Niveibacterium microcysteis: one gene and its partners. The protein of the gene in region 2 interacts with the protein of the main gene of each other region in a pairwise test. Links are inferred from orthologs where the notes say so. Each region holds a gene or a part of one and is shown on either strand. Other genes may lie near its edges. The genes, in order: JY500_RS13075, acpP and ybgC.

Region 1 (10,063 bases), 420 kb from region 2 along the record:
TGGTGGTGAGCCATGACGACAGTGATCACGCCGGAGGTGCTGCAGCGGTGCTTGGCTCGATCACGGCGGATTGGCTGATGGGATCGCTTCCGACCTCGCATCTCTTGCGTGGCGCCGGTTTCAGGCCCTGTGCCCGCGGCGATGAATGGGCGTGGGACGGGGTTGTTTTCGAAGTGCTGCACCCCGCACCGGGGCGGGCCTTGGGCGGTAACCGCAACAGCTGCGTGATTCGTGTGCGCAGCGGTGTGCACACGGCCTTGCTCGCAGCTGATATTGAACTTGCCTCGGAACGTGAGTTGATCGAAGCCGGGCTGCTCGGCCCCGTCGATGTGGTCATCGCACCGCATCACGGCAGCCGCAGTTCGTCGGGCGACGATTTCGTGCACACCCTGTCGCCACGTTGGGTGTTGTACGCCGTCGGCTACCGCAGTCGCTTCGGTCATCCGCATGCGGAAGTTACTGAGCGTTACCGTGAAGCCGGCGCCGAGGATCTTCGATCGGATCGCGACGGCGCGATACAGATGCGATTCGCGCCTGACGGTGTCAGTGTAACGAGGTGGCGCGATGTGGCGCGCCGATACTGGCACGCGGAGTCGTCAGTCTCCCGGTGATAGACTCAAACACAGGTCGCGACGCAGCAGGAGGTTACCGAATGCTCACAGGCATCAAGGCTTGGTTTGGCGGGGGCTCATCGACTGCAATGCGTGAGGCCACCGTGCGGTGTGCGAATCCGCAGGGCTTGCACCGGATCGCGTACACCGAGTGGGGTGATCCGCATAACCCCGACGTCCTTGTCTGCGTTCATGGCCTGACACGCAACGGCCGCGACTTCGACGACCTCGCCGAAGCACTGTCATCGGACTATCGCGTGATCTGCCCCGATGTCGTGGGGCGAGGCCGCAGCGAGTGGCTGCCGGCAAAATCGGCCTACGGCCTGCCGCAGTATGTGTCGGACATGATGGTGCTGCTCGCTCGCAGCCGTGTGGAGTCGGTCCATTGGTTGGGCACTTCGATGGGCGGATTGATCGGCATGCTGATCGCCTCCCAACCCGACTCACCGATCACGCGCCTCGTGCTGAACGACGTTGGCCCGGTCATCACGGCTGCATCATTGCGTCGCATAGGCGATTACGTTGGCCGTGCGCCAGTCTTTCCGGACTTCGCCGCGGCAGAAACCTACATTCGCGCCGTCAGCGCGCCGTTCGGCCCGCTAACCGATGAACAGTGGCGTCGCATGACGCAAACCTCGGTGCGTGCGGGCGCAGGCGGCGGCTTTGAGATGCGCTACGACCCAGGCATCGGCGATGTGTTCCGAAGCGCGCCCGTGCTCAACGACGTCGACCTGTGGCCGATCTATGACGCGATTCGATGCCCGACGCTTGCGTTGCGTGGCGAAAGCTCCGACCTGCTGACACCCGAAACGCACCGCGAAATGGGTCGGCGGGGGCCGCAGGCAAAGCTCATGGAAGTACCTGGGGTCGGCCACGCGCCAATGCTGATGGACAGCGCGCAGATCGCGCTGGTGCGGGACTTCCTGCTCAGCGCTTGAGCGGGCAGGGGGCACCGCAAGAAGAGACGCGAGGAGGTCCTACTTCTCGGCGTCCTTTTCGAGCTTCAGCGAAGCCGAGTTGATGCAGTAGCGCAGCCCGGTCGGCTGGGGGCCGTCCTCGAATACATGACCCAAGTGCGCGCCGCAGTTGCGGCACAGCACTTCGGTGCGCACCATGCCATAGCTACGGTCGGTCGATGTCTCGATGTTCTCGGCCGCGGCGGCGGTCGAGAAGCTCGGCCAGCCGCAGCCGGCATCGAACTTGTCTTCCGAACGGAACAGCTCACCGCCACAGCACACACAACGGTAATCGCCCGCGTCCCAGACGTTCCAGTACGCGCCGGTAAAGGCGCGCTCGGTGCCTTTTTCACGGGTGACGTGGTACTGCTGCGGGTCCAGCACCTCGCGCCATTCGGCGTCCGGGCGTTCGACTTTACGGCTCATGTGCGCTGTCCTCCTGCGGGCAATCGTGCATGAAACGATCGACCGCAAAGCTGGGCGTCAGTTCAGTGCAGGTGGCGCGGCACCGCTTCGGCGCTGTCTTCCGGCAACTCGGCGTGAACCGCCTCGCCATCGGGCGACGGGTACATCGGCGCACCGCAGTCGTCGCAGTACTCCAGCGGGAAGGTGGTGTCGAGTTGCATGACGTCGGTCAGGCCGCAGGTACGCAAGGCCGTCTCGATCTGTTGCGGGATCTCGCTGTTCTCGTCTTCCGCACCGAGCAGCGGCCACACGACGCCGTGGATCACGTCGTCCGAACCCTTGCGTGTGAAGCCGACGCGGTACTCCTCCAACTGGCGATCCTGGAACGGGGCGATCACCGCGCGCAGCGTATCCGGCGGCGTCTCGAGCGTCGTCGTGAGGAAGGCAACCGATGCGCGCAGCGAGTAGGGGCGCGAGTCGCGGTCTGCCTGCCGGCTTGCCGCAAAGTAGGCGTCCGGTAGCACGACTTCGAGCGCGCAGCCCGGCATCAGTGTGGTAACCACCGCGCCGCCCTGCGTGCGCCACTGCGCCAGCGCCTGCTCGCGATTGCCGTCGCGCTCCTGCCAGCGGAACAGCGCGGCACCACGCGGTACGACGGCAGCGGCCAGGATGTAGCGCACGTCGGAGAGAAACTTTGCTGTTTCGGGCAAGGATTCGGTAGCGATATGCAGGTTCTGCCCAACTGCAGCGGCCTCGCCCAGCGCGGCCGCGAAACGGCGCGTTTCGCAGTAGCCCTGCGGCAACTGGTCGGGGGAGAAGAGGAAATCGGCCATGCCGAGCTTTACGCCGTCGGCCAGCACATGCGCTTGAAGGTGCACCCGCAGGTTTGCGAGCTGTGCTGGCGGGATCGTTGCGGCGGCGATCGCGAAGCGCGACCAGGCCATGACCGGCGCGGCGATCAGCAGTACATCGTGATCGCCTGCAATGCCGGACTCGGCGCGCGACTCGATGAGGTCAGCCAGTTCGTCGTAGGCATTGGCCTGCGTGGCGTAGAGATGATCCAGCGCGCTGTTGAGCGTGTCTTCATCGCCTTCGTCGAGCAGTTTTTCGACTTGCTCGGCGAGGCGGGTTTCCCAAAAGCTGTCTTCAGCGCGACTGCCCGACTCGGCAAGTCCGACGGCGAGCCAGGTCAGGTTCTCGGCGTCGCGGGAGAGGCCGCTACGGCGGCCGAAGCGGGAGCGTTTCATGACAGGTGTTCCTGCGCGGAATGGCTGCGGATTATACCGTGCCGGGCAGGCTTACCTGTGATGCCGCGCTTTGCGGGCCTGCCGCGCTGAACGGTACGACACCCAGCAACGGTGCCGGCAGGCGCGCGGCGAGCGCTTCCAGGTTCTCATCGAAGCGATTCATGCGAGGCGCCAGCGTGTTCGCGATCCAGCCCGCGAGATGCAGCCCGCGCGCAGTAATGGCCTCGGCGGTCAGCAGTGCGTGGTTGATGCAGCCCAGCCGCATGCCCACCACCAGGATCACCGGCAAACGCATCGCGAGTGCGAGGTCGGCGGTGTCGAGGCGATCGTCCAGCGGCACGCGGAAGCCGCCGACGCCTTCAACCAGGACGCAGTCAGCCCGCTTCGCGAGGCGTTCGAATCCCGCTACCAGCGGCGGTACGTCGAGCGCGACGTTCTCCGACGCGGCTGCAATGTGCGGCGCCACCGGTTCGCGCAGGCACAGCGGGTTGATCTCGTCGAGCACGAAGCCGGGGGACGAAGCGTTTTGCAGGCGCCGCGCGTCTTCGTTCGACCAGATGCCGTCGATCTCCTCGGCGCCAGCTGCGATCGGCTTGTAGCCGACGGCGCTGAGCCCGGCTGCACGTGCCGAGTGCAGTAGTGCGCAGGTGACGAAGGTCTTTCCAATCTCGGTATCCGTGCCGGTGATGAAGTAGTAGTGCATGAGAGTAGATCCGAATTCGTGGCTGATCTCTTCGCGGCTGGGATTCGGTCGGTGCTCGCGGGCGCCAGAGCCGTCCCGATGTGTCGCGCGCTTTGTCGTGCCTGTTGGGCAGCGTCGGTCTCGCCGAGTTCTTCAGAAATTCTTAGCGGATGGCTTCGAACATCAGAACATCGTAACGCGCTGGCAGACCGGCGGCTTCGCGGTGGACCTCGTACGCGTCGCAGAGGCGTTGCCACGCTTGCCGGCCGAGCATGCCGCGACGGCGGCTGTCGCCCAGCGTGTGCGCGCCGACTCCACGGATGTCGCGGAGCAGGCTCGCCAAATCGGGCGCGAAACCGGTTTGCGTGCATTGCTTGAAGCGTATCGACCGGAAGCCGGCGTGTCGGAGCGCGGCGAGCACCGCATCGGGTGGCTCGAAGCTGCGCACATGTTCGGCGCCGTCGATCGCTGCAAAGACCTCGCGCAACTCGCGCAGCGTATCGGGCCCGAGTGTCGCGACCTGAAGCACGCCGCCGGAGGCCAGCACGCGCGCGGCCTCGGCAGCCGCTGCGCCGCTGGCGCACCATTGCCAGGCGAGGCTGGACCAGTAGCGGCCAACGCATCCGTCGCGCAACGGCAGGCATTCCAGATCTCCGGCGATGCCGTGCTCGCCACGCCGGAGCGCTTGGCGCGCCATCGTGTCGGCAAGATCAAGCCCGATCACCGGTGCATCGTCGGTGCGCAGGGCAGCACTTGCGTAACCGGTGCCGCAACCGGCGTCGAGCGTTGGCAAACGGGCCGGGGCAGACAGTTCAATCCATGCGAGCAGGTCCGCGACGATCGCACGTTGGACTTCGGCGTGGTGGTCGTAGTGGGCGGCGGCGGCTGCAAAGGCCTCACGAATGCGCCGCCTCAGATCAGCCGGCGGCACCGGTAGGGAATCAGGCATCCGGCAAGGCCCCGAGAAAACGCTGCAATGCTTCAGCCACACCTCGCGCGTGCGTCACATGCGGTGCGTGGCCGCACTGTGGAAATAACTGCAGTTGAGCATGCGGCAGCTGCGCCGAAAGCCAGTTGGCCGCAGCCATCGGCATCAGGGCGTCGTTTTCGCCATGCAGCAACAAAGCGGGTACGCCGATATGGCGGACCTGCGTCCGCAGGTCCGCCCCGATCAGCGCCGACAGTGCGGGCGACAGCTTGGCCGGATCGGTTTCAAGGGCGTGTTCGAGCGCCGCCTGTCCAGCGCTCCGCTGGCTGTCGCCAAGCGTTTGGAGTGCGAGGAAACGCTTCATCGTACGATCCGGCTGTGCCGCGATGCCGGTCTGGAATGCAGTTACGGTGCTGGCATCCAGACCGTGCGGCCACGCTGCCGAGGTGACGAAACGCGGGCTGCCGCCAATCAACACCAGAGCCCTCGGCCGCGCGCCGGCTGCTACGGCGGCCATCGCCAGCATGGCGCCGAGCGACCAGCCGAGCAGCACTTCGTTGGCGCTCACTTGTCCGGCCAGTTCCGCAACCCAGGCGTTGAAGTCGCCGGAAGCAGGCGCGGTGAGCGCCGGCGTCACAAGCTCGCAGCCATCACCCAGGGCGGCACGCAGCGGGTCGAATGCGGCTGGGTCGAAGCCCCAGCCGTGCCAGGCTTGCATGCGTATCGTCATACTGCGAGATGGCGGTTGATCGCCGCGGCCAGCGCATCTACTTGCGCGGTGGTGTGGGCCGCCGACAAGGATATCCGTAGTCGCGCGGTGCCCGCCGGTACCGTGGGCGGGCGAATCGCCGGCACCCAGAGGCCTTCCTCAAGCAAACGCGCGGCGAGCGTTAGCGCCGCCTCGTTGTCACCCACCAACACAGGCTGGATTGGCGTGGTGGATGCCATGAGGCGTTCCGGGTGGCGGAGCTGGCTGCTCAGTCGCGCGATGAGCTGCGCCACCTGGGCTCGTCGCTCGTCGCCTGCCTCGATCAGATCCACCGCAGCGCAGATCGTCTCAGCCACTAGCGGTGGGGCACCTGTCGTAAAGATGTAGGTGCGCGCTTTCTGCATCAGCCACGCCACAACCTGTGTGTCGCCCGCAACGAAAGCGCCGTAAACGCCGGCCGCTTTGCCAAGGGTGCCGATATACAGTACGCGCGGCGAGCGGATGCCGTAATGCTGCAGGGCGCCGCGGCCCTGGGGGCCGAGCACGCCAAAGCCATGCGCGTCATCGACCACCAGCCAGGCATCAAAGCGCTCGGCGAGTTCGAAGAGCGCCGGCAAGGGGGCGATATCGCCATCCATGCTGAATACGCTGTCGGTCAGGATCAGCTTCCGCGGCGCGGTGCTTTCGGCAAGCATCTGTTCGAGCGCGGCGACGTCGCCGTGTGGATAGCGCCGAAGCTCGGCGCGACTGAGCAGGGCGCCGTCAACCAGCGAGGCGTGATTGAGGCGGTCAGCGAACACCGCGTCGCCACGGCCGACCAAGGCGGCGGCGATGCCGCTATTGACCATGTAGCCGGTGGAGAACAGCAGCGCTGCGTCGCAGCCAACGAAATTGGCCAGTTTTCTTTCTGCAGCGTCGTGTGCGGAAAAGTGCCCACTCACCAAGTGCGATGCGCCGGCGCCCATGCCCCAGCGTTGCGCGCCGGCAATCGCGGCGTCGACAAGGGCCGGGTGGTCAGCAAGGCCCAGGTAGTCATTGGCGCAGAAGTTGACGGCTCGGCGGTCGTCGACGACGACCTCAGCGCCATGTCGTTCGCTGATCGTTCGACGTCGCCGGCGCAGCCCAGCCGCATCGAGTGCTGCGAATTCTGCGTCAAGTGTTTCCCAGATCGCCATGGATCAGGCCACCAGCGCGGCGTCGATCGCTGCACCTGTGCGTTGCACCAGAAAAGCCGCGTCGGCGTCGTCGAAAATGTAGGGCGGCATCCAGTAGACCGTTCGGCCGATCGGGCGAAGCAGCACTTCGTGTGACAGGCCGGCCGCAAAGATCTTGCGCGATAGCTGCGGATCGTCGCAGTCGACGTCGAACGCCCAGATCATGCCGGTGCGGCGGAAGTTGCGGATTCGGGCATGCTGTTGAAGTGGTGCTGCCGCACGGGTGAGTGCGGCGGCGCGCTCGAGGTTTGTCGCGAGCACCTTGTCGCTCTCGAAGATATCGAGCGTCGCGAGCGCAGCGGTGCAGGCCAGCGGGTTTCCGGTGTAGGAGTGCGAGTGCAGGAAGCCCCGCACGGTGGCGTCATCGTAGAAGGCGCGATACGTTTCGTCGGTACTCAGCACGATCGAGAGCGGCAGGTAGCCGCCTGAAATGCCTTTCGACAAGCACAGGAAGTCCGGCTGGATGCCGCCCTGCTCGCAAGCGAAGAAGGTGCCGGTGCGACCGCAGCCCACTGCGATTTCGTCGGCGATCAGATGAACCCGGTGGCGATCACAGGCGGCGCGGGCGCGACGCAGGTATTCAGCGTCGTACATGGCCATCCCGGTGGCGCACTGCACCAGGGGTTCGACAATCAACGCCGCGGTGCTATCCGCGTGTTCGGCGAGCCAGGCATCCAGCGCTTCGGCTGCGCTGTGCGCAGCTTGTGCGCGGGTCGAAGCGTCGGCGCTGGCGGGGCTTGGCACGGTTGCCGATTGCCGTACGAGCGGCGCGTAGGCGTCGCGGAACAGATCAATGTCCGTCACCGACAGCGCGCCGGCGGTTTCGCCGTGGTAGCTGCCGGCAAGACTCAGGAAGCGGTTCTTGCCCGGCATCCCGCTGTTGCGCCAGTAGTGCGCGCTCATCTTCAGCGCAATCTCGGTCGCCGAGGCGCCATCGGAGGCATAGAACGCGTGCCCCAGCGCGTTGCCCGTCAGGGCTCGCAGGCGTTCCGAGAGCTCTACGACCGGCCGGTGGGTGAAGCCGGCCAACATGGCATGTTCGAGCGTCCCCAATTGGCGTTGCAGCGCGGCGTTGATCCGCGGGTTGCAATGGCCAAAGAGGTTCACCCACCAGGAGCTGACTGCATCGAAGTACCGACGCCCCTCGGTATCAAAAAGCCACAGCCCCTCGCCGCGTTCGAGCGGAATCAGCGGGAAGCGCTCGTGGTGCTTCATCTGCGTGCACGGGTGCCAGACGGCGTTGAGTGAACGTTGCAGGAGATCGTTGCTATGCATCGGCGGGAGGGCAGCGAACTGCCACGGAACAGCGGGGAAGGGTCTGCATGTTTCCCCACGCCTCGCGGTGTGTCAAATTGCCATGGGCCGGGGCGGGTGCAACTCGCGGGGGCGCTATCATGCTGTTCCGGCAAGTTTCCTTAATGCTTCGATGCTGATTCTTCTGTCTCCCGCCAAGTCCCTCGATTTTGAAACTGCTCCGCATACCGCACGTTCAACCCAACCGGATTTCCTCGACCACGCGGAGCCGCTGATCGAGCTGCTGCGCGAGCGATCACCAGCGCAGATTGCGACGCTGATGAGTCTGTCGGACAAGCTCGCGGCGCTGAATGCGGCACGCTACATGGAGTGGGCACCCGCGCATCAGCCGCCGATCGCCAAGCAGGCGGTGCTGGCGTTCGATGGCGATGTGTATGACGGCCTCGACGCCAAGTCCGTGCGGGCCGAACGGCTTGAGGGCTACCTGCAGTCACATGTGGGCATTCTCTCTGGCCTCTATGGCCTGCTGCGTCCACTGGACCTGATTCGGCCCTATCGCCTGGAAATGGGCACGCGGCTCACAAACCCGCGCGGCCGGGATCTCTACGCATACTGGGACGGCGTGATCGCTACCGCGATTGAGCGTCGCCTGGATGCGCTGGTCGATGCAGGCGAAGCGCGCGTGGTCGTCAACCTTGCATCCACCGAATACTCGAAGGCTGCGCAGCTTGGCAGCTTGCGCGCCCGCGTCGTGTCGCCCGTGTTCCAGGAACTACGCAACGGGCAATACAAGATCGTCAGCTTCAGTGCAAAGCGGGCGCGTGGTGCGATGACCCGTTTTGCGATCGATCACAACATTACCGATGTCGATGCGCTCAAAGCCTTCGACCTCGATGGCTATGAGTTCGATGCCAAGGCGTCGGACGCCGATACCTGGTACTTCCGCCGCCGTGCGGCATAAGGATCAACCGATGACTGTGTGTATCAGCAGCAACTTCGACAGCGGATCCATCGACGTCGTGGATGCGTCGGATCCGGGCAATGTACGTTTGCGTATCCGTGATGACCATGGTTCGAACGAGTTCCGGCAGTGGTTTCACTTTCGCATCTCTGGCGCCGCCGGCCAGGCCCTGACGCTGCGTTTCGAGAACGCCGGCCAATGCTCCTACCCCGACGGGTGGCGCGGCTATCGGGCGGTCGCGTCCTACAACCGGACCGACTGGTTCCGTCTTGATGACTGTGACTACGACGGTGACGTGCTCACAGTGTCGCTTACGCCAAAACACGATGCGATCTGGCTCGCGTATTTCGAGCCTTACTCGCAGGAGCGCCATCTGTCGGTGCTTGGCCGTGCCACGACGGCGGACGGCACGCGTGTCGTTCGCCTTGGCGCCAGCCTGCAGGGGCGCGATATCGACGTCATCGAACTCGGCGGCGGGCCCCGCCAGGTCTGGGTGGTGGCACGTCAACACCCGGGCGAGAGCATGGCCGAGTGGTTCGCCGAAGGGATGCTGGATCGCCTGCTCGATGAAGCGGACCCGGTCGCGCGTGAGATTCGGCGGCGTGCAACGGTGCACCTCGTACCCAATATCAATCCGGACGGCGCTTGGCTCGGCAACTTGCGATCGAACGCAGCGGGCGTCAATCTCAATCGGGAGTGGCATGCGCCGACAGTTTCGCGCAGCCCTGAGATACTCGCGGTGCAGGGCGGCATGGCGCAAAGCGGGGTCGATCTCTTCCTGGATATTCACGGCGACGAGACCTTGCCTTACGTCTTCATCGACGGTTCGCACATGGTGCCTGGCTACGGTGGCACGAACACCGCCTTGCAAGCGCAGTTCCTCAGCGATCTCGCTGCGGCGTCACCGGACTTCCAGCAGCGGCACGGCTATACCGACGACCGCTTTCAGGACGAACTGCTGACGCTGGGGTCGAAGTGGGTGGCGCATCGATTCGGTTGCGTCTCGCTGACGCTCGAGATGCCGTTCAAGGACAACGACAACGCGCCTGACGCACGCGTTGGCTGGAACGGCGCGCGAAGCAAGCGACTGGGCAGC
Region 2 (10,173 bases):
GGCGGCCGGCCCGGCCGCTAGGCGAGGAACAGGAATACCGTGGGGCGCCGATCCAGATCGGGCGCCTCACTTTTTTTCCAGCTTGCGATGCTGCGCGTGGCGATCCATTCGCCAGCTGTCGTCAGTTCGCGCGCGACGCAAAGCTGCGTTTCCGCCGAAAGGCCGGCAAGCAGGGCCGCAAACATCGCCTGGTTACGGTACGGCGTCTCGATGAAGAGTTGCGTGCGCTTGAAGCGACGCGACTCCTTTTCGAGTTCGCGCAGCGCGGCCGCACGTTCGGCTTCCTTCACCGGCAAATAGCCATGGAACGCAAAGCTCTGGCCGTTGAGCCCGGAGGCCATCAGGCTGAGCAGCAGAGACGATGGGCCGACTAGGGGTGCTACGCGAATGCCAAGCCGATGGGCTTGCCGGACCAACAAGGCACCGGGGTCTGCGACGGCTGGGCAGCCCGCTTCGGACATCAGGCCGATGTCCTGCCCTGCGAGGGCTGGGGCGAGCAGGGCGCTCAGGTCGGCATCGGTTGGGGTCTTCGGCAGTTCTCGAACATCCAGCGCTTGCAGCGGTTGCGGATGGCCGATGCGTTTCAGTTCGGCGCGCGCGCTTTTGGCGTTCTCTACCACGAAGTGCCGCAGCAGATGAGTGGTTCTGAGCGTCGCAGGCGGGTGAAGCGCGTCTGAGTCCGCGGGGCCGAGCGCGACAGGCAGCAGGAAGAGGGTGCCGGGCATCAGATCGTCTGGATCCCGGCTTCGCGCAACAGGCGGCACAGCGCAATCATCGGCAGGCCGACCAGCGCATTCGGATCGTCGCCGCGGATGTGGTCGAGCAGCGTGATTCCCAGGGCTTCGGATTTTGCGCTGCCGGCGCAATCCAGTGGCATCTCCCGTGAGACGTAACGCTCAATCTCTGCGTCGCTGAGGTGCCGGAAACCGACCTCGGTGGGCACGCATAGTGTCGAAGCATGCCCGGTGTTCGTGTCGAGCAGGCTTACGGCGGTATGGAAGATGATGGATCTGCCGCTCATCTGCTTCAGTTGGGCAATCGCCCGTTCTACGGTGCCTGGCTTGCCAAAGCGCTCATCTCCAACGCTGGCCACTTGATCAGAGCCGATGATCAGGGCGTCCGGGTGCCGTGCGGCGACCGCGCGCGCCTTGGCTTCGGCGAGGCGAATCGCTGTTTCGACTGGCGCTTCGCCAGCGAGTGGCGTTTCGTCGGTGTCCGGCTTGTCGGTTACGAACGGAAGTTCAAGTCTTGCGAGCAGTTCGCGGCGATAGCGGGAGGTGGAGGCCAGGACAATTGTGCGCATCGGAGCGGGCGTGTCGCCGGCGGCGGCGATTCGCCTTTGACAGAAAGGGTCTTGGATAATATCATTGCTCGTTTATGTCGCAACAGCAGGCTGGTTTTGCCTCGTGGTTGATTGCCGATCCGCTCGAATTCGCGCGGCGCGGCGAGCGTCTCGCGGGTGCAGTCGAGATTTCCGCACTCTCGCGTTTGCGTGCAGAGTTGGTGGATACGCAGGGCTCGGTTCAGGTTGAGGTGGTCGGAAGCGAGGTCGGTGACGACCGGTTTCTGCTGGTCTCAATCGAAGCGAAGCCTCGGGTTGAATGTCAGCGGTGCCTTGCGCCGCTTGCGCTTGATCTGGCGTTGGATGTTCGATTCCTGCTTGTTCCGCTCGGGCAGCCGATGCCGGATGACGAGCTGGAGGATGACTCCTTCGATCCGATTCACGCCGAGCGCAATCTCGATGTGCTGGCCTTGGTCGAGGATGAGCTGCTGCTGGCGTTGCCGATCTCGCCGCGACATGAGGTGTGTGAAACCCCGCAACCCCGCGAACGGGACGACAGCGCGTCGCCCTTCGCCGCGCTGGCGAACCTGCGCGGGGCGGGAAAGAAAGTTTGAGCCCGATCCGGTTTTCGGCGGGTCTGATTACTGAAATTGAGCGAAGGAGCATCAAATGGCTGTTCAACAGAACAAAAAGTCGCCGTCGAAGCGCGGCATGCATCGTGCCCACGATTTTCTGACCGGTCCCGCGACTGCCGTCGAACCGACCACCGGTGAAGTGCACCTGCGCCACCATGTGTCGCCGTCTGGCGTGTACCGTGGCCGCAAGGTCATGAAGGCTAAGGGCGAATAATTCCCTCTTCGACGAAAACGGCGCCAGAGTGCCTGGCGCCGTTTTCGTTCGTCCCTACCCACCAGTCACTATCGATGCAGGTAACGCTCGCGATCGACTGTATGGGCGGTGATTTTGGCCCTTCGGTCACACTGCCCGCAGCCCGCCAGTTCCTGCGCGACGATCCATACGCCAGCGTACTGCTGGTCGGTCTGCCCGAAGCCATCGAAGCGGAAGCTTCTAGGCTGGCTGGCGAATTCCCTGGTCGTGCCCGTTTTGTGCCGGCGACGCAAGTCGTTGAAATGCACGAAGCGCCCGCAAGCGCTTTGCGCGCCAAGAAAGACTCGTCGATGCGCGTTGCGATCGACCAGGTCAAGTCTGGCGATGCGCAAGCTGCGGTGTCGGCGGGCAATACCGGGGCGTTGATGGCGATCGCGCGTTTCGTTCTGAAAACCATCAATGGCATCGACCGGCCGGCAATCGCGACGATTCTGCCTGCGCTGGATGGTCACACCTACGTGCTCGACCTCGGTGCCAACGTCGATTGCACCGCCGAACACCTGCTCCAGTTCGGCATCATGGGGGCCATGCTCGTTTCCGCGCTTGAGCACAAGGAGCGCCCCACGGTTGGGTTGCTCAACATCGGCGAGGAAGAGATCAAAGGCAACGAGGTCGTCAAGCAAGCGGCAGAGTTGCTGCGCGGCAGCGGGCTCAACTTCTACGGCAACGTTGAGGGTAATGACATCTACAAGGCGACCACCGATGTGGTTGTCTGCGATGGTTTTGTAGGCAACGTGGCGCTGAAGGCTTCGGAGGGTGTGGCGCAAATGATGGCGACCACGCTCAAGCAAGAACTCAAGCGCAACCTGTACACGAGGCTGGTCGCGCTACTGGCAATCCCGGCTCTGCGTCACTTCAAGCAGCGCGTTGATCATCGGCGATACAACGGTGCCGCACTCCTTGGGCTGCGCGGGGTCGTGTTCAAGAGTCATGGTTCCGCCGATGCGTTTGCGTTTGAACAAGCGCTCCGCCGCGCGGCGGATGCCGCACGCAATCAGGTTGTCGATCGCATCACCGCGCGCGTCAGCGCGCACCTTGCAGCAGAAGGAGTGACGCAGTGATCTATTCCAGGGTCGTGGGTACAGGCAGCGTGCTGCCGGGAGATCCCGTCACCAATGATGATCTGGTGGCACGTGGCATCGACACGTCCGATAGCTGGATCATCGAACGTACAGGTATTCGGTCCCGCCACCTCGCGCCCGCCGGCGTTACTTCGAGTGTGCTGGGTGCAGAGGCTGCACGTCGTGCGCTCGAGGCGGCGGGGCGCACGGCCGCCGACGTCGATTTGATCATCGTCGCCACCTCCACGCCGGACAAAGTGTTCCCGAGCACAGCCTGCCTGATTCAGGCGGAGCTCGGGGTGTCAGGGTTTCCGGCCTTTGACGTGCAGGCGGTCTGCAGCGGCTTCGTCTACGCCCTGACGATTGCGGACAAGTTCATCCGCTCCGGCTCGAATCGTCGCGCGCTCGTTATTGGTGCTGAAGTGTTTTCCCGCATCATCGACTGGGAGGACCGCCGTACCTGCGTTCTGTTTGGCGATGGTGCAGGCGCTGTGTTGCTTGAGGCGTCGGAAACGCCTGGCCTGCTCGCGACTGCGCTGCATGCAGACGGCAGTCTGCACGAGATCCTCGAGGTGCCGGGCAATATCCGCGATGGTCATGTCGAGGGCTCGCCGTTTATTCACATGGACGGCGCTGCGGTCTTCAAGGTGGCCGTTCGCGTGCTGGGCGATATTGCCCATGAAGTGCTCGAACAGGCCGGCATGACGGCCGAGCAACTCGATTGGCTGATCCCGCATCAAGCGAATATCCGGATTCTTCAGGCGACCGCCAAGCGCCTGCATTTGCCGTTTGAAAAGGTGATCGTCACCGTCGACCGGCACGGCAACACGTCGGCGGCGTCCGTGCCGCTCGCGCTCGACGCAGCGGTGCGGGATGGTCGTGTGCGGCCGGGGCAGAGCGTGATGTTGCAGGGTGTGGGCGGTGGCTTTACCTGGGGTGCAGCGCTGCTGCGCCTGTAATACCGAGTGAGGGTGCGATGAGTTTTGCTTTTGTCTTTCCCGGCCAGGGGTCGCAGTCGGTCGGCATGATGGCGGCGTATGGCGAGTCCGAAGTGATTCGCGCGACGTTTGCCGAAGCGTCCGCCGCGCTTGGTGAGGACCTCTGGGCGATGGCTGCCGAAGGCCCAGCCGAGCGGCTGTCGCTGACGGTCAATACGCAGCCGCTGATGTTGACCGCCGGCGTCGCAGTCTGGCGCGCATGGCGTGCCGCGGGTGGCGCGACGCCGACTGTCGTCGCGGGTCACAGTCTTGGCGAGTATTCCGCCCTGGTCGCGGCAGGCGCACTTGAGCTTGCGGATGCGGTGCGTCTGGTGCGTTTGCGCGCACAGGCCATGCAGGATGCTGTGCCGGCCGGTACGGGCGGTATGGCGGCGATTCTCGGGTTGTCGCCGGAATTGGTGGCTGAAGCCTGCGCCGAGGCTGCGCAAGGCGAAGAGGTTGCCGCGGCTAACCTCAACGACCCGGGGCAAATTGTGATCGCCGGCCATGCTGGCGCGGTTGCGCGAGCCTGCGAGGCTGCCAAGGCGCGAGGCGCGAAGCGTGCGTTGCCGCTTCCGGTCAGCGCCCCTTTTCATAGTGCCCTGATGCGTCCTGCTGCTGAGCGTCTTGCGCTGGCGTTGCAGACGGTCGACGTTCGCACGCCTGCAATCCGCGTCGTCAACAATGTCGACGTCGCAATCGAGTCGGATCCGGTTCGCATCAAGGATGCGCTGGTGCGCCAGGCTTACTCTCCGGTTCGCTGGATCGAGACGGTGCAGGCCCTGGCCGCCCATGGTGTCACACAAGTCGTCGAATGCGGCCCCGGCAAGGTGCTGATGGGGCTGGTGAAGCGCTGTGGCGCGGGTCCGGAGGCACTTGCAATCTCGGATGCGGACACACTGGCAAAGATTCTCGAAGTGACCAAAGGGGCTGCAGCATGATGGCACTTGAAGGGCAAATTGCGCTGGTAACCGGCGCGAGTCGCGGCATCGGGCGTGCGACTGCGCTTGAGCTTGGGCGCCAAGGTGCGGTCGTCATTGGTACTGCGACGTCGGATTCCGGGGCCGAAGCGATCTCGGCGGCCCTCGCCGAGGCCGGTATCAAGGGTACCGGCTTGCGCCTGAATGTTACCGATGCCGCGGATTGCGAAGCTGCGCTGGCTCGGATCGAGAAGGAGTTCGGTGCGGTGTCGGTGTTGGTGAATAACGCCGGCATCACGCGCGACAACATCGCGATGCGGATGAAGGACGACGAGTGGGATGCGGTGATCGACACCAATCTCAAGGCCGTTTTCCGTATGTCCAAACTTGTCATGCGCGCGATGATGAAGGCGCGCTATGGCCGCATCGTCAACATCACCTCGGTGGTTGGGTCCTCCGGTAATGCCGGGCAGGCGAATTACGCGGCCGCAAAGGCGGGCGTTGCCGGCATGACGCGTGCCCTGGCGCGTGAGCTTGGGAGCCGGAACATCACCGTGAACTGTGTTGCGCCGGGTTTCATTGATACCGACATGACGCGCGCGCTTGGGGATGAGCAGCGCGACGCCCTGCTTGGTCAGATTGCCCTTGGGCGACTCGGGCGTCCTGAAGAGATTGCCGCTGCGGTGGCGTTCTTGGCCTCTCCCGCAGCCAGCTATGTTTCCGGCGTTACGCTGCACGCGAACGGCGGAATGTACATGTCATAAGCACCTGGTGAGTGCCTAGGCAGGATGGGCAGATGCCCGCATTTTATGGTTTCTTTTTGGTAAAATAGTGGGGTTATTCACCCCCGAATTTAGAGAAGGAGTGGTCAATGGAGAACATCGAACAACGCGTCAAGAAGATCGTTGCCGAACAACTCGGCGTCAACGAGGCTGACATCAAGAACGAGTCTTCCTTCGTGGACGATCTGGGCGCTGACTCGCTGGACACCGTTGAACTGGTCATGGCCCTCGAAGAAGAGTTCGAGTGCGAGATTCCGGACGAAGAAGCCGAGAAGATCACCAGCGTTCAGCAGGCAATCGACTACGTCGTTGCCAACAAGAAGTAGTCGTAGTTTTTAACCTCGTAACTCGATCCGGAGCGCACTTTGGGCGGTCGTAGAGTCGTCATCACCGGTCTCGGTATCATCAGTCCGGTCGGTAATTCCATCTCCGAAGCCTGGGACAACATCCTTAATGGGCGTTCCGGCATCACCCGCATCACTCGTTTCGATGCGTCGACCTTACCGGTGCAGATTGCCGGCGAGGTCAAGAACTTTGACGTGACGGCGTACGTTTCCGGTAAGGAAGCGCGCCGTTACGACAAGTTCATCCACTACGGCCTGGCCGCGGCAATCGACGCGCTCAAGGACGCAGGGCTCGGGGAGCATCCAGACAACGCAGAGCGTATCGGCGTGTGCATCGGTTCGGGCATCGGCGGTCTGCCGATGATAGAAGACACGCACAACGCAACGCTGGAGGGCGGCGCGCGCAAGATCTCGCCGTTCTTTGTGCCGGGTTCGATCATCAACATGATCTCCGGGCTGCTGTCGATTCAGTACGGCTTCAAGGGGCCGAACTTCGCCACCGTGAGTGCCTGCGCGACAGGTAATCACGCAATTGGTGAGGCTCAGCGCCTGATCGAGTACGGCGATGCGGACATCATGGTTGCCGGCGGAGCCGAAGGGACCGTTTCCTTCCTTGGTATGGGTGGCTTCTGTGCTGCGCGTGCCTTGTCGTGCCGCAACGATGACCCAACCGCGGCGAGCCGCCCTTGGGATGCTGGTCGCGATGGTTTCGTGCTCGGCGAAGGCGCCGGTGTTCTGGTGCTCGAAGAGTACGAGCATGCCAAGGCTCGCGGCGCAAAGATCTACGCCGAGCTGGCCGGTTACGGCATGAGTGCGGATGCGAACCACATCACTGCGCCTTGCGAGGACGGTGAAGGCGCCTCGCGCAGCATGCGCAATGCCTTGCGTAACGCCAAGACGGAGCTCGACGAAATCGACTACGTCAATGCACATGGCACATCCACGCCGCTCGGCGACTTGGCCGAGACGACGGCAGTGAAGCGCTGCTTCGGTGAGCATGCCTACAAGCTCTCGGTTAGCTCGACCAAGTCGATGACGGGTCATCTGCTGGGTGCTGCCGGGGGTATCGAGGCGGTATTTACCACGCTCGCAATTCGCGACCAGGTGGCGCCACCGACCATCAACCTCGAGACGCCAAGCGAAGGCTGTGACCTCGACTATGTGCCGAAGCAGGCACGGCCGATGACTATTCGCGCAGCGATGTCTAACTCGTTCGGTTTTGGTGGCACAAACTCAACGCTGATCTTCCGTCGCGTTTAGTCGGCGTCCACGCTGAGATGAGGCTCGCAGGCGATATACGGCTGCGGGCCTCTTTGCTTTTTGGGGTGGCGCTCGTGGCATTCCACGTCACGGCGCTGCTTTTGCTTTTCTACCCTGGCGTGGATGGCATGCTGCGCTGGTTTGGTATCCCGATCATCGCGGGCTCGGCGTTCCTTGCGTGGAGGCGGCGGTCCGCTACCGGCGGCGCGTCTTTGCGCCTTCACGATGACGGGTCGGCGGAAGCCTTGGCCTCAGACGGCCAGTTCTTGCCGATCGTGTTTTGCCGAACCACTCGGGATGGCGGCTGGTTTCTCGCTTTGTGTTGGCAGGAACTGGCAACAGGCAAGCGTCACCGGCTGTGGCTTGTCGCATCCGCCATGCCGGCCAGCGAGTGGCGATTGCTACGTGCCTGGTTGCGCTGGCGGGCCTTCAGTCGCGAGCGGATATCCAGCGAACCAAGCCGGACGGCCAGCGCGGATTCCTGAGGACGGTCGGTTTGCCCTTCGGCAGCGTTTCCGGATAGTCGCGGCTGTAGTGTAGACCGCGGCTCTCCTTGCGTGAGAGCGCACCGCGAACGATCAGATCGGCGCTTACAACCAGGTTGCGAAGTTCGATCAGGTCATTGCTGACACGGAAATTTGCGTAGTACTCGTCGATCTCGCGACGCAGCAGGGCGATCCGGTGTTGGGCGCGCTGCAGTCGTTTGGTTGTCCTGACGATTCCGACGTAATCCCACATGAAGCGGCGCAGTTCATCCCAGTTATGGGCAATCACGACTGCTTCGTCGGCATCGGTAACCTTGCTTTCGTCCCATTCCGGCAGCCCCTCGGCGATCGCCCTTGGGTGGGCCAGAATGTCGGCCGCGGCGGCCTCACCAAAAACGACGCATTCAAGCAGAGAGTTGCTTGCGAGGCGGTTGGCGCCGTGCAGGCCGGTGCAGGCGGTTTCGCCAATTGCGTAAAGGCCGGGCAGATCGGTTCGTGCGCGCAAATCGGTCAGCACTCCGCCACAGGTGTAGTGCGCGGCGGGTACGACGGGAATGGGTTCCTTCGTGATGTCGATGCCGAGCTCAAGGCAGCGCGCATAGATCGTCGGGAAGTGCGTGGTGATGAACTCGGTCGGGCGATGGCTGATGTCCAGATAGACGCAGTCCAGTCCGTGCCGCTTCATTTCATAGTCGATCGCTCTCGCGACAATGTCGCGCGGCGCCAGTTCGCCTCGTGGGTCGTGCTGCAGCATGAAGCGCGTGCCGTCAGGCAATTTCAGCAGACCGCCTTCGCCGCGAACCGCTTCTGAAATCAGGAAGGATTTAGCCTGCGGGTGGTAGAGGCAGGTCGGATGGAACTGGATGAATTCCATGTTCGCAACGCGACAACCCGCGCGCCAGGCCATGGCAATACCGTCACCGGTCGCCGTATCCGGATTGGTCGTATAGAGGTAGACCTTGCCTGCACCACCTGTGGCCACCACCGTATGGCGTGCCGCGAAGGTGACGACGTGATCTTCAGCGATGTCGAGAATGTAAGCGCCAAGGCAGCCTTGGTCTGCTCGGCCCAGGCGATGCCCGACGATCAAATCGACGGCGATGTGGTGTTCGAAGACGCGAATGTTCGGATGTGCGCGAACCTTCTGTGTCAGCGTCTCCTGCACGGCGGCGCCGGTAGCATCCGCCACATGAACGATGCGCCGGTGGCTGTGGCCGCCTTCGCGCGTCAAGTGCATGTGAAGCGGGCCTTCTTCCGCTGGTGTGAAGGGGACGCCTTGCTCCGCCAGCCATTGGATGGCCTCCCGTCCATGTTCGACAACGAAGCGGGTGGCTCCATCGTCGCAAATGCCCGCGCCGGCAATGTGGGTGTCGCGTGCATGGGACTCGGTTGAGTCCATCGGGTCGACGACCGCGGCAATGCCGCCCTGCGCCCAAGAACTGGCGCCGTCTTCAAGCTGGCACTTTGTAACCAGCGCTACGGAATGATGGTCGGCGAGACGGAGTGCGAGCGATTGGCCAGCAAGGCCGCTGCCAAGGATCAGGACATCGAACTGGAGCACGGCGGTCAGGGCGCGCGGAAGGCGCCGCCAGATAGGGACGGCCGAATATATCACGCGCTCCCTTGAGGTGCCGGCGTCGGGTGGCAGCAATACCCATGATGCCGGCTGAACTATTCTGCGCCCGTCGGGTCAATGGACGCATAAGCTGTCGCCTTCAGGGGCTGGGGTATACTGGATCGGCGCCGCCCAGAGCGCGAACCAATCCAGAAAATACCCCGTCCCATGAGTGATCGTCAGATAGACCAGCAGTTGGTCGAGCGTGCGCAACGCGGCGACAAGCATGCCTTCGGGCTGCTTGTGTCCAAGTATCAGCGCAAGCTTGCCCGTTTGCTGTCTCGAATGATCCGCGATCCGGCGGAAGTCGAGGACGTTGCGCAAGAGGCCTTCATCAAGGCATATCGCGCACTGCCCTCGTTCCGTGGCGACAGTGCGTTTTATACGTGGCTGTACCGTATCGGCATCAACACGGCGAAGAACTACCTCGTATCGCAGGGGCGGCGTGCGCCGACCTCGACTGATATTGATGCCGACGAGGCAGAGAACTACGACGACGGTGATTTGCTGCGCGACTACGACACGCCGGAGCGCCTGCTTGCGACCAAGCAGATTGGTG
Region 3 (10,235 bases), 710 kb from region 2 along the record:
AATATCGAGCGCGCCCGAGGTTTCCAGCGACACCGAGTAGCCCGCGTCGCACAGGGCGGTCAGCAACGGCAGGCAGGCTTTCTGGGCAAGCGGTTCGCCACCGGTGACGCATACCGTGCGGGTGCGGTGGCGCGCGGTCTCGGCGAGTATCGCGTCGATCGTGTACCACTCGCCGCCGGTAAAGGAGTAGGTCGTGTCGCACCACACGCAGCGCAGTGGGCAGCCGGTCAGGCGGATGAAGACGGTTGGCAAGCCGACGCGGGTGGATTCACCCTGCAGCGAAAAGAAGATTTCGGTCAGGCGCAATCGTGTTGCGCCGACCGACGATACGGGGTTGCTCATTTCTTGCCCAGGCGCTGCTTCGCGGTTTGTGCGGCAGGGCTGGACGGGTACTTCGATACGATCTTCTCGAGCGATGCGCGTGCGCCCTTCTTGTCACCGAGCTCCGTCTGGCAGTTCGACAGGCCAAGCAAGGCGTCCGGTGCGCGAGCGTCATCGGGCCAACTTTCGGCGGTCTTGCCGTAGTAGCGCGCGGCTTCGGCGACTTCACGTTGCTGGTAGAGCGCGGAAGCGGCCCAGAAGTTGGCGCTGGGCAGGAAGCTGCTCTTCGGGTAGGCCTTGGTGAAGGCAATGAAGGCTGCTGCTGCGTCTTTGTTCTTGCCCGCCTTGACCAGATTCAACGCGGCTTCGTAGTCGCGTGTTTCGTTGGCCGGGTCGGCGGCAGGGGTAGCCGGTGCCGACTGCGAGGCGTCAGGTGCGACCGCAGCGGTCTCGAACTTGCGCAGTCGCGTGTCGAGGTCGACATAGAAATCGCGCTGACGTTTCTGCGCCTGATCCAGATCGTTCGTCAGCACTTCCATCTGGCCTCGCAGCTTTGCGAGTTCCTGCTTCAGTGCTTCGATCTGGTTGGCCAGTTCAATCTGACCACGGGCCGAGGCTTCGAGCGTTCCCAGCCGGTTTTCATGATCGATCCGCACGCTTTCGATCTGCTTGCGCGCGACGTCGTCGTCAAAAAGCCCGGCGCGGGCCGGAAGGGCAACCGCGCCGAGCAGCATTGCGAGCGCAATGCCGCGCATTATCAGTACTCGCCCGAGTACAGCACGTCTGCGCGACGGTTTTGCTCCCACGAAGCTTCGTCATGGCCGGTAGCCTTCGGCTTCTCTTCGCCGAGCGACACTGCTTCCATCTGAGCATCCTTAGCGCCGAGCAGGCCCATCGCCTTCTTGACGGCTTCCGCACGCTTCTGGCCGAGCGCGAGGTTGTATTCACGCGAGCCACGCTCGTCGGCGTTACCCTGGATCAGGACCTTCAGCTGCGGGTTCGAAACCAGGAACTTGGCGTGCGCTTCGATCATCGGCTGATAGATCACGCGGATGTCGTACTTGTCGAAGTCGAAGTAGACGTTGCGGTGCGACAGGATGTTGTTCGGATCCTTGAGCGCAGCCAGCGGGTCAACCTTGACCGGCTCGGCCGGCTTGGTGACTTCGGCCGGCTTGGTCGGCTTGGTGTCGGCGACCGGCGCGGTGGTCTCGGTCGGGGCGGTGCTACAAGCGGCGAGAGCAGCTGCGAGCAGGGAGGGGAGAAGCAGGTTACGCATGATGTGAAGCTCCTGTGTTATTCAAAAATTTAGTGCCCATGCCACTCATTTTGGCAGCGGGCCCCACGCGGGTTCCCGGACATCGCCGGAGAAACCCGAGAGGCGCTGCTTGACGCGCCCGTCGGCGGACACCGCAGACAGAACGCCGCGCCCGCCGACCTCGGTGGCATAGAGGATCAGACGGCCATTTGGCGCGAAACTCGGCGACTCGTCCTTGTCCGAGTCGGTAATGATCTGAACCTGCTGCGATGCCAGATCCATCAATGCGATGCGGAAGCGGCCTTCGCTGCGCGTCAGGTAGGCGAGCGTCTTGCCGTCCGGCGATACATGCGGGCTGACGTTGTAGCTGCCGTCGAAAGTGACGCGAGCTGCTTCGCCGCCGCTCGCCGGAATCCGGTAAACCTGCGGCGAACCGCCCCGATCCGACGTGAAATAGAGGAATTGACCGTCCGGCGAGTAGTGCGGTTCCGTGTCAATGCCGTTCGATTGCGTCAGGCGCCGCAGCCCGCTGCCATCGGTGCGCAATTCGTAAATCTGCGACAAACCGTCCTTGGTCAGCACCACCGCCAGGCGGCTGCCGTCGGGGGCCCAGGCCGGCGCCGAGTTCGAGCCCTTGAAGTTCGAGAGCACCGTGCGTTGCCGCGTCGCCAGGGTATGGATGTAGATGACGGGCTTCTTGGTCTGGAAGGACACATAGGCCAGACGCGTACCATCAGGCGACCAGGCCGGAGAAATGATCGGGTCATCCGAGACCAGCGCGGCGTTGGCGTTCTGGCCGTCGGCATCGGCGATCTGCAGCTGATACTGGCGACCGTTCTTGACGACGTAGGCAATCCGCGTTGAAAAAACGCCCGGCTCGCCGAGCAGTTTTTCGTAGACCCAGTCCGCAATGCGGTGAGCCGCATAGCGGAACTGTTCGGTCAGGATCGTCAGTTCGAGCCCGCCCAGATCGCTTGCCTTGGTCGTGTCGAACAGGCGGAAGCGCACGGCCAGCCGGCCGTCGGCCATGCGCGTGACGCTCCCCGCCACAAAGGCGTCGGCGCCACGGTATTTCCAGTTTCCGAAATCGATCTTGGCGGTTTCGCCCACCGGCTGCGGGCCGGTTTCGACGATGCGGAAGAGCCCGCAGCGCTCAAGGTCGGCACGCACCACATCCGAGATCGAGCGCGGCAGCAGGCCTTCGCCATCGAACGCGGCGACTGCGATCGGAAACTGCCTTGCGCCGGCACCGGTAATCTCGATGCGCAGCTGCGCGTGTGCCGGAACTGCCGCAAGACCGGCGACAGCGGCGCCGGTGTGGAGGAAGTCACGTCGGGAGAGCATCTTGCGATTATAAGTCATTGCAGGCCTTCGGGATTCCTACTGCTGGAGCGGGCGTACGGCCAGCTCCAGACGGCGCTCGAACAGATCACTCTTGTCCGGCAGGGGCAGCGGGCTGGATTTCCGGATCGCCCGCTCGATTGAGGCGTCCAGTGTTGCGTTGCCGCTACTGGTCTTCAGGCGGACATCCATTACTTCGCCGGTCGGCAGTTGCTCAACAATGAATACGGCTTCCGGATTGCCGGAAAGACCGGGCGGCACGACGATGTTGCCGCGCACCTTGACGCGAATCTTGTTGACCCAGTCGTCGCGTGCGCGATCGGATTTGGCGCCGGACAGGCGTGCCATCTCTTCCTTCAATGCGCGATCCTGCTGAGCCTTGGCGGCTTCACGGGCGGCCTTTGCCTGCACCGCGCGGGATTCGGCTTCCGCTGCGGCGCGCAGATCCGGTTGCGCTTCGCGTTTGTCGGTCTTCGTTTTGGGTTCTGGTTTGGGTTCAGGCTTTGGCTTGGGCTCAGGCTTGGGTTCCGGCTTGGGCTCGGGTTTCTTCTCTGGCTTCTTTTCGGGCTTGGGCGTCGGCAGCGCGATATCCGGCTTGGCGACGGGTTTGGGTGCTTCGGCTTCCACCTTGGGCTCGGGCTTCGGGGGTGGCGTCGGCGCGGTTTCGCGCGGCGCTGGCGGCGGGGGAGGTGGCGGTTCCGCGGCAACGCTGGGCGTGTTGGCACGCACCAGTGCAACCTCGAAGGATTCCGGCGCCTTACGCTGCCAGTTCACGCCCCAGAAAAGGATGCCGACGAGCACCAGATGGACCAGCGCGGCCATGCCCGCCGAGAGCCATTTGCCGGGCTCCTCGGGCGTTCGCAGCGCGGGGTTGAACTCCATGCCGGTCGGTCCTCAGCGCTTGCCCTGCTGGACCAGCAGGCCAACCTTCTGCACCTGATTCTTCTGCAGAAGATCCATCAGGTTCATCACGGCTTCGTATTTCACGCGCTTGTCGGCAGCGATCAGCACCGGCTGTTCGGCGTTACGAGCCTGCGCGTCCTGCAGCAGACCGACTAGCTCGTTCTCGCTGACCTCCTTCGTCTGCGCGCCCTTGCGTGCGCGGTCGACAACCGAGAGCTGGAGGTTCTCGTCCAGATGCACTTCGATGGGCTGAGCGGGTGGCTGCGGCGCCTTGCCGACCGAGGGCAGGTTCACATTGCCGGTGGTCATCATCGGTGTGGCCACCATGAAGATGATCAGCAGCACCAGCATCACGTCGATGTAAGGCACGACGTTGATCTGGTTCATCATGCGGCGCGGACGACGGCTCATGGGGCCTCCTGCCGGGTCGCCCCACGGGCGGCGCGCGAGCCTTGGAGGGCCCGCGAACGAATGCTTGAGTGCGGGGCCATCACTTCAACTGGCGCTGCAGGATGTTCGAGAATTCTTCCTGGAAGCTCTCGAAGCGGGTGGCGAGGCGGTCGATGTCGTAGGCAAAACGGTTGTAGGCAACCACCGCCGGGATCGCAGCGAAGAGGCCGATTGCGGTGGCAACCAGCGCCTCAGCGATGCCGGGCGCGACCTGCGACAGGGTGGCCGAGCCGACGTCACCGAGACCTTTGAAGGCGTGCATGATGCCCCACACCGTACCGAAGAGGCCGACATACGGGCTCACCGAACCGGCGGAGGCGAGGAACGCAGTGTGGGCTTCGAGGTCGTCGAGCTCGCGCTGGTAGGTGGCGCGCATCGCGCGGCGGGCGCCGTCGATGATGTCCGAGGCATCGAGGTTGTTCTGGCCGCGCAGCTTGGCGAATTCGCGATAGCCGGCTTCGAAGATGCGGCCCAGCGGCCCGACCATTTCGCGCGAGGCCGATGCGCTGCGGTAGATCGCGCCGAGGTCGCCGCCACTCCAGAACTCGCGTTCAAACTCGGTGGTGCGCGCGCGCGCGGCGCGGATTGCGATGCCCTTGCGGAAAATCCAGTACCACGACATCAGTGACACAACGATCAGCAGCAGCAGCACCAACTGGACGACGATGCTGGCGTGCGCGATCAGCGAAAGGATGGAAAGGTCGTCGTTTCCGGTCATCGATGGGATTCCGAATGAGAGTCAAGGTTGGACGCCATCTGCGTCCGGATGTCAGGCGGCACCGAGGTGGGCTTGCGTTTGTTCCAGTCCACGCAGACAACGCTGACACGGGATTCAAACAAGCGTTCGCTGCCGCGCATGACGGTCTGGGCGAATACGATCTTCGAGCGGCCCATTTCGGCAACGTAGGTTTCTACCGTTAGCGCATCGTCGAGCACACCGCTCTTGAGGTACTCGGCTTCGACGTTGCGGACCACGAAAACCAGTCCGCGTTCCTCGCGCAGCATCTGCTGCTCAAAACCAAGTGCCCGCAGCCACTCGGTGCGGGCACGTTCGCAGAACTTGAGATAGTTCGCGTAATACACGACACCAGCGGCGTCGGTGTCCTCGTAATAGACGCGCACCGCGAAGCGATGCGACGGGGCGTGGTGTCGATGCATCGCACAATTTTACACGCCCGGCACCTACTCACTGGTAACCACACGTAACCAACAGTTTGTCCGTTCAGGCCGGCTCAAAGAAGAAGAGCTGCACCAGGCGCCCGTCCTGCAGGGTCGAGCCGAATACGTTCGACAGCGAATGGAAGAAATGGCCGCGGTACAGAACGAGGCGGTTGTTGCGCATCGGCAGTTCGACGATAGGTTCCCAGGCGTCGCGGCCGTCGGCGATCTCGTTGAATGGGCGGCTCGCCTGATTGGGCAGCCAGCGCTCCTGGAATGCCTTGAAGCTACGGAAGCCCGCGGCGCGGACTTCTTCGTCCGGCAAACGGCGTTCCCAGCCGGTATCGCGATGGCGCCAGAACATCGTGCCGCCTTGTTCCTGACCGGGCAGGTTGAGGTAGAGCACCGCAGCGAAGCGATCCCAGTTGTCGCCGTCTTCGTTGTCGACGTGGATGTCGGTTCGTGCGGTCGAGCCTGCGTAAGACACGCGGTAAGCGCCGGTGTCGGGAGATATCCACTTGACCCGCCGCCCCAGCGCGCTGGCGACCACGGCCATGATGTCCTGCGGATCAGTGCCCTTGGTCTGCAAGCCGGGGAAATTTTGGCCGGCGTAGACGATGGGCTGGAAGTCCTGCTCCAGCGCGTGTTCGCGGTAGCCGAGCGGGTGCTTGAGTACGTCCTCGACGATCGCGAGGCCGGTTGCCTCGGCGAAGGCTGCAAGCGCCTCCGGCTTGGCCATCGACGGATGGCGTGCAGCGTCCGGCTGCAGTTGGATGGTCCGTGGCGCGAGCGCCGGGTCCGGATCCGCGTAGCCGATGCGCCGCTGATCGAGAATCTTTGGATTGAGTGCTACCGCACGCCGATGTGCATCCACGGCGCTTTCGAGCTGGCCTTCAAAATAGCAAAGCTGCGACAGCGCGTCCCACACATCGGCGGCGTCCGGCTGTTGCTCGGCGACGGCGCGCAGATGCGTGATCGCAAGCGCTCGGTCGCCCTGCCGCTCAGCAAGCTGGGCGATGCGTCGCCGCGTATCGGTCTCCGTCGGGTCGATCTCGGCTGCGCGTACAAACGCTGCGAGGCCTTCGCGATCACGTCCGATTTCGCACAGCGCCTGCCCGAGGTTGAAGAAGGCCGATGCATCGTCCGGCAGTTGTTCTGCGGCGCGGCGCATCATCGCCAGCCCAGGCTCCCTCAAGCCCATCTGGAAAAGTGCCAGACCCTGGTACTTGCTCGCAGCATGCAGGTTGGGGGCGGCGCGAAGGGCGGCCTGGTAGGCCTGAACCGCCTCTGGCAGGCGGCCCCGCTGATGCAAGGCCATTCCTTGCGCGAGGAACAGATTCGGATCTGGCTGACGTGCTTTCATCGGCGCATTTTACCCACCGCGCCGGAAAGTCTCAGAGGCGACCCTCTGCCTTGACCGCCAGATAGCGGTTGACTGTTGTAATTGCGAGCGATTCGGGCGTGGTGTCGAGGCAGAGCACGCCGGCTTGGCGCAAGCGGCGAAAGCACGCCTCGCGGCGGCTGCGGTAATCGTGGGCGGCGCCGTGTAGCGCCGCGCTGTCGAGATCTCCGACCGGCATATCGACGATCGCGTCCAATGCACGTTCGCGCAGGCTGGCCACCAGCACCAGATGCCGGCTGCCCAGCAGGCGTGCCGCGGCGAGCAGGTTGTCGTCGTCCTCGTCGCGCAGGTTCGTGAGAATCACCACCAGCGCCCGCTTCTTGTCGCGCGCCAGCAACTGCTGCGCGGCTTTTTCAAAGTCCGAGGCTTCGAGCGTCGGTTCGAGGTCGTACACCGCGTCGAGGATGCGCGTCAGCGTGCTGCGTGACTTGTGCGGCGCCAGCATGCGGCTGTGGCCGCCCAAGGTGTGCAAGCCGACAGCGTCGCCGTGCCGCAGACCGACCTGGGCGAGCAGCAGTAGCGCGTCGAGTGCATGATCGAAATGCGACAGGCTGCCATCGCGCGCACCCATGCGGCGTCCGGCATCAAGCATCAGGATGATGCGCTGGTCGCGTTCGTCCTGGTACTCGCGAGAGATCAGCTTGCCCAGCCGCGAGGTGGCGCGCCAATCCACCTGGCGCGGGCTATCGCCTTCGCGGTACTCACGCAACTGCTCGAAATCGAGCCCCTGGCCGCGACGGCGACGCTTGAGCACGCCGCTGGCGGCGCTGCGAGCATCGGCCGCGAGCAAGGCATGGCGGCTATACACCGTGAAGTTGGGATAGACGCGCACGCGGTTGGCAACGTCGATGCGGTGCTGGCGTTGCCAGAGCCCGAGCGGCGAGCGCACGCGCAGCGCGACCGGGCCGAAATGGTGCTCGCCACGCGCTTTCGGATGCAACCGATAGGTAACGACAGCCGCGCGACTGGCCGAAAGTTGGATCGCCACCGGCATCCCATGCATATCACAGGCGGCCGGCGCATGGTCGCAGACGGAAGCTGATCGCGGCCGCTTGCCATGCCATCCGATCGTCAGCGTCACGGGCGAGCTCTCGCCCAGTGGCAGGGCGTGTTCAACCCGTCGTGCGGCGCTGGGTGCGTGTTCCCACCAGCTCAGCGCGGCGTCGACGGCCGCCAGCACGGCAAGGCCCGCGGCGACGATCAGCCACGCGGGCAGCAGCCAGGGCCAAAGCGTCGGCGCCAGTGCGGCGGCGGCCAGTGCGGCGGCGGCCAGTGCGGCGACACTCAGCAGCAGGGTGCGGGAGGGTAGCAGCATCAAGCGCTCAGGTGCGTGGCGCGTCGACCCGCGTGAGCAGGTCGTCCAGCAGTGCCGTCATTTCGACGCCTTCGATTTCGGCCTCGGCCGAGCGCAATACGCGGTGACGTAGCGCGGCGGGCGCGACGGCCTTGATGTCGTCGGGCAGCACATAGTCGTGGCCAGCGAGCAGCGCACGGCCGCGCGCAGCGCGCACCAGTGCAATCGCGCCGCGTGGGCCACTGCCGATCGCGATGCCGGGCCAGTCACGCGTTGCGCGGGTAAGCCGCACGGCATAGTCGAGCACCGCGTCGTCGACCGGCAGGTGGGCGACCAGTTGCTGCATCGCGAGCAACTGGTCGGTGCTGGCGACGGTGTTGACCGCATCGACTTCGAGCCGGTCCGCAACACGCCCGCCGGTCGCCCAGGCAACCAGCGCGCGTTCGTCGGCGTGCGCCGGGTAGTCGATCAGCACCTTCAGCAGGAAGCGGTCGAGCTGGGCTTCGGGCAGCGCGTAGGTGCCTTCCTGCTCGATCGGGTTTTGTGTCGCGAGCACCAGGAACGGCGGCGGCAGCGGCTCGGCCTTGCCATCGATCGTCACCTGGCCCTCCTGCATCACTTCGAGCAGCGCGGCTTGTGTCTTGGCCGGGGCGCGATTGATTTCATCGGCCAGCAGCAGGTTGGCAAAGACCGGCCCGCGTCGCGTCAGGAACTGGCCGCTGCGTGCGTCGTAGAGCGTATGGCCGGTTACGTCGGCCGGCATCAGATCGGGTGTGAACTGAATGCGCGAGAAGCTGCCTTCGAAGGCTTTCGCCAGCGCTTTCACCAGCAAAGTCTTGCCCAGACCGGGAACGCCTTCGAGCAGCACATGGCCGCCCGCGAACAGCGCACACAGCGTTTCATCCACCACCTGCCGCTGACCGATGAAGACGCGGCTGACTTCGTCGTGCAGCGCGCGGGCAAGGCGGTGGGCATCGCTGAGGGAAAGCGGAGATGTCATCGTGTCTTCCTTCGTGCAGAACCGGGGCGCGCAGCGCGCAGCCGAGTGTCGAGCTGCGCCAGCGTCGTTGCCTGGCGCAGATAGTGATGGGCGTCGCGCGGCGTCGTTTCCAGCGCTTCGGTGATGGCTTCCGGCGTGAGTGCCGCGCGCTTCGCCGCGTCGGTGATTTGTTCGGCGGCGTTGCCGGGCAGTTTGGCCAGCAGCCGTCGGACTTCGTCGCGCGGGCCGCGCAGGAGGGCCTCATATTGGCGCTGACGCAGCAGGAAGGCGGCGAGCGCACGCAAGTGAAGTTGCAGGCCGGGGCGTGAAGCAGGGGGAACCGCCTGCAAGGCGCCGAAGCGTATGCCGGCTCGCCACAACAGAAGCATGACCAGTGTGCCAAGTGACAGAATCAGCAGCGGCGCGCGCTGCCACAGCCATAGTGGCAGGGCTGGGTATTCCGGTTGCGTGGCGAAGATGACTTCGTCACGATCGCCCTCGAGCAGCACCGCTGCGGCGAAGCGCGCGTTGTCCTGCTGGCCGATGTTGGGGTTGAGCATCGGGCGGTCGTCACACAGCACGGTCAACGTGCCCTTGCCAACGCGGAAGCGGGCGACGGCGATCGCCTCCGCAGTGTCGTGCGCCTTGCCGGCAGGCGCCTTGGCGTGCGCGTTGCTCTCGTCGGCCTCGTCGTCTTCGTCGTCACCGTGCCGGGGTTTGTAGCCCTTCACGGTGGCCTGCCACATGACAGGGTGGCTCGTGGTGAATACGTCGCACTGGCGGATACCGACCAGCATCGGGCGCCCCTCAATGTCGAGGCGTGCGCCGGATTTGGCCACGTGCATGCCGAGCGCCTGAATGCCAAACGCTTTTGACAGGCGTTGGGGTTGCCACGAACCGGGCACCGCGATCACTGCGTGGCCGCCGGCATTTACCCAGGCGGCGATCTGCTCACTGGTTCGCCCCGCTGCGGCGTCCGGCAAAGCCTGGTTGAGCCAGAGCGTGGCGTGCTGCGGCAGGCGGGCCAGCTCGGTCGCGTCCTGAATGACGCGGGTGCGGTAGCCCAAAGCCGCAATCATGCGTCGCGCGGCGAGCGCGTCATCGCGCAGCGCCTCGCCGCTCGGGCGGGCCG

What was found.
Region 1: the proteins of acpP (region 2) and JY500_RS13075 interact in binary tests that used the Escherichia coli proteins (3 or more experiments, as listed by UniProt). The link is inferred for Niveibacterium microcysteis from one-to-one orthologs.
Region 3: the proteins of acpP (region 2) and ybgC interact in binary tests that used the Escherichia coli proteins (3 or more experiments, as listed by UniProt). The link is inferred for Niveibacterium microcysteis from one-to-one orthologs.

What each region holds. Positions count from the first base shown.
Region 1 is NZ_CP071060.1:2,879,035-2,889,097, reverse strand. Bases 3,696-6,464 are described here. They hold JY500_RS13075 (alpha/beta fold hydrolase), read right to left. Parts: upstream 5,548-6,464; coding sequence 4,843-5,547; downstream 3,696-4,842. Other genes in these bases: bioF (8-amino-7-oxononanoate synthase), read right to left, coding at 5,556-6,464; JY500_RS13080 (methyltransferase domain-containing protein), read right to left, coding at 4,065-4,850; bioD (dethiobiotin synthase), read right to left, coding at 3,696-3,922. Outside these bases: JY500_RS13105 (DNA internalization-related competence protein ComEC/Rec2), read left to right, coding at 1-611; JY500_RS13100 (alpha/beta fold hydrolase), read left to right, coding at 653-1,549; peptide-methionine (R)-S-oxide reductase MsrB, read right to left, coding at 1,589-1,993; JY500_RS13090 (DUF2863 family protein), read right to left, coding at 2,056-3,219; more of bioD, read right to left, coding at 3,251-3,695; more of bioF, read right to left, coding at 6,465-6,713; bioA (adenosylmethionine--8-amino-7-oxononanoate transaminase), read right to left, coding at 6,717-8,027; peroxide stress protein YaaA, read left to right, coding at 8,179-8,967; JY500_RS13055 (M14 family metallopeptidase), read left to right, coding at 8,978-10,063. UniProt on the Escherichia coli protein: The physiological role of BioH is to remove the methyl group introduced by BioC when the pimeloyl moiety is complete. It allows to synthesize pimeloyl-ACP via the fatty acid synthetic pathway through the hydrolysis of the ester bonds of pimeloyl-ACP esters.
Region 2 is NZ_CP071060.1:3,295,800-3,305,972, reverse strand. Bases 4,739-7,617 are described here. They hold acpP (acyl carrier protein), read left to right. Parts: upstream 4,739-5,999; coding sequence 6,000-6,236; downstream 6,237-7,617. Other genes in these bases: JY500_RS22450 (protein YgfX), read left to right, coding at 7,532-7,617; fabF (beta-ketoacyl-ACP synthase II), read left to right, coding at 6,276-7,514; fabG (3-oxoacyl-ACP reductase FabG), read left to right, coding at 5,146-5,892; fabD (ACP S-malonyltransferase), read left to right, coding at 4,739-5,149. In the rest of the region: JY500_RS14970 (SAM-dependent methyltransferase), read right to left, coding at 18-725; JY500_RS14965 (Maf family protein), read right to left, coding at 725-1,303; JY500_RS14960 (YceD family protein), read left to right, coding at 1,378-1,896; rpmF (50S ribosomal protein L32), read left to right, coding at 1,952-2,131; phosphate acyltransferase PlsX, read left to right, coding at 2,206-3,231; JY500_RS14945 (beta-ketoacyl-ACP synthase III), read left to right, coding at 3,228-4,190; more of fabD, read left to right, coding at 4,208-4,738; more of JY500_RS22450, read left to right, coding at 7,618-7,999; nadB (L-aspartate oxidase), read right to left, coding at 7,944-9,560; RNA polymerase sigma factor RpoE, read left to right, coding at 9,783-10,173. UniProt on the Escherichia coli protein: Carrier of the growing fatty acid chain in fatty acid biosynthesis.
Region 3 is NZ_CP071060.1:4,007,541-4,017,775, reverse strand. Bases 3,707-6,647 are described here. They hold ybgC (tol-pal system-associated acyl-CoA thioesterase), read right to left. Parts: upstream 5,429-6,647; coding sequence 4,985-5,428; downstream 3,707-4,984. Other genes in these bases: JY500_RS18235 (DUF6445 family protein), read right to left, coding at 5,493-6,647; tolQ (protein TolQ), read right to left, coding at 4,311-4,988; JY500_RS18250 (ExbD/TolR family protein), read right to left, coding at 3,812-4,231; JY500_RS18255 (energy transducer TonB), read right to left, coding at 3,707-3,799. Outside these bases: 7-carboxy-7-deazaguanine synthase QueE, read right to left, coding at 1-342; tol-pal system protein YbgF, read right to left, coding at 339-1,076; peptidoglycan-associated lipoprotein Pal, read right to left, coding at 1,079-1,597; Tol-Pal system beta propeller repeat protein TolB, read right to left, coding at 1,643-2,938; more of JY500_RS18255, read right to left, coding at 2,957-3,706; more of JY500_RS18235, read right to left, coding at 6,648-6,791; JY500_RS18230 (DUF58 domain-containing protein), read right to left, coding at 6,823-8,145; JY500_RS18225 (AAA family ATPase), read right to left, coding at 8,153-9,124; JY500_RS18220 (DUF4350 domain-containing protein), read right to left, coding at 9,121-10,235.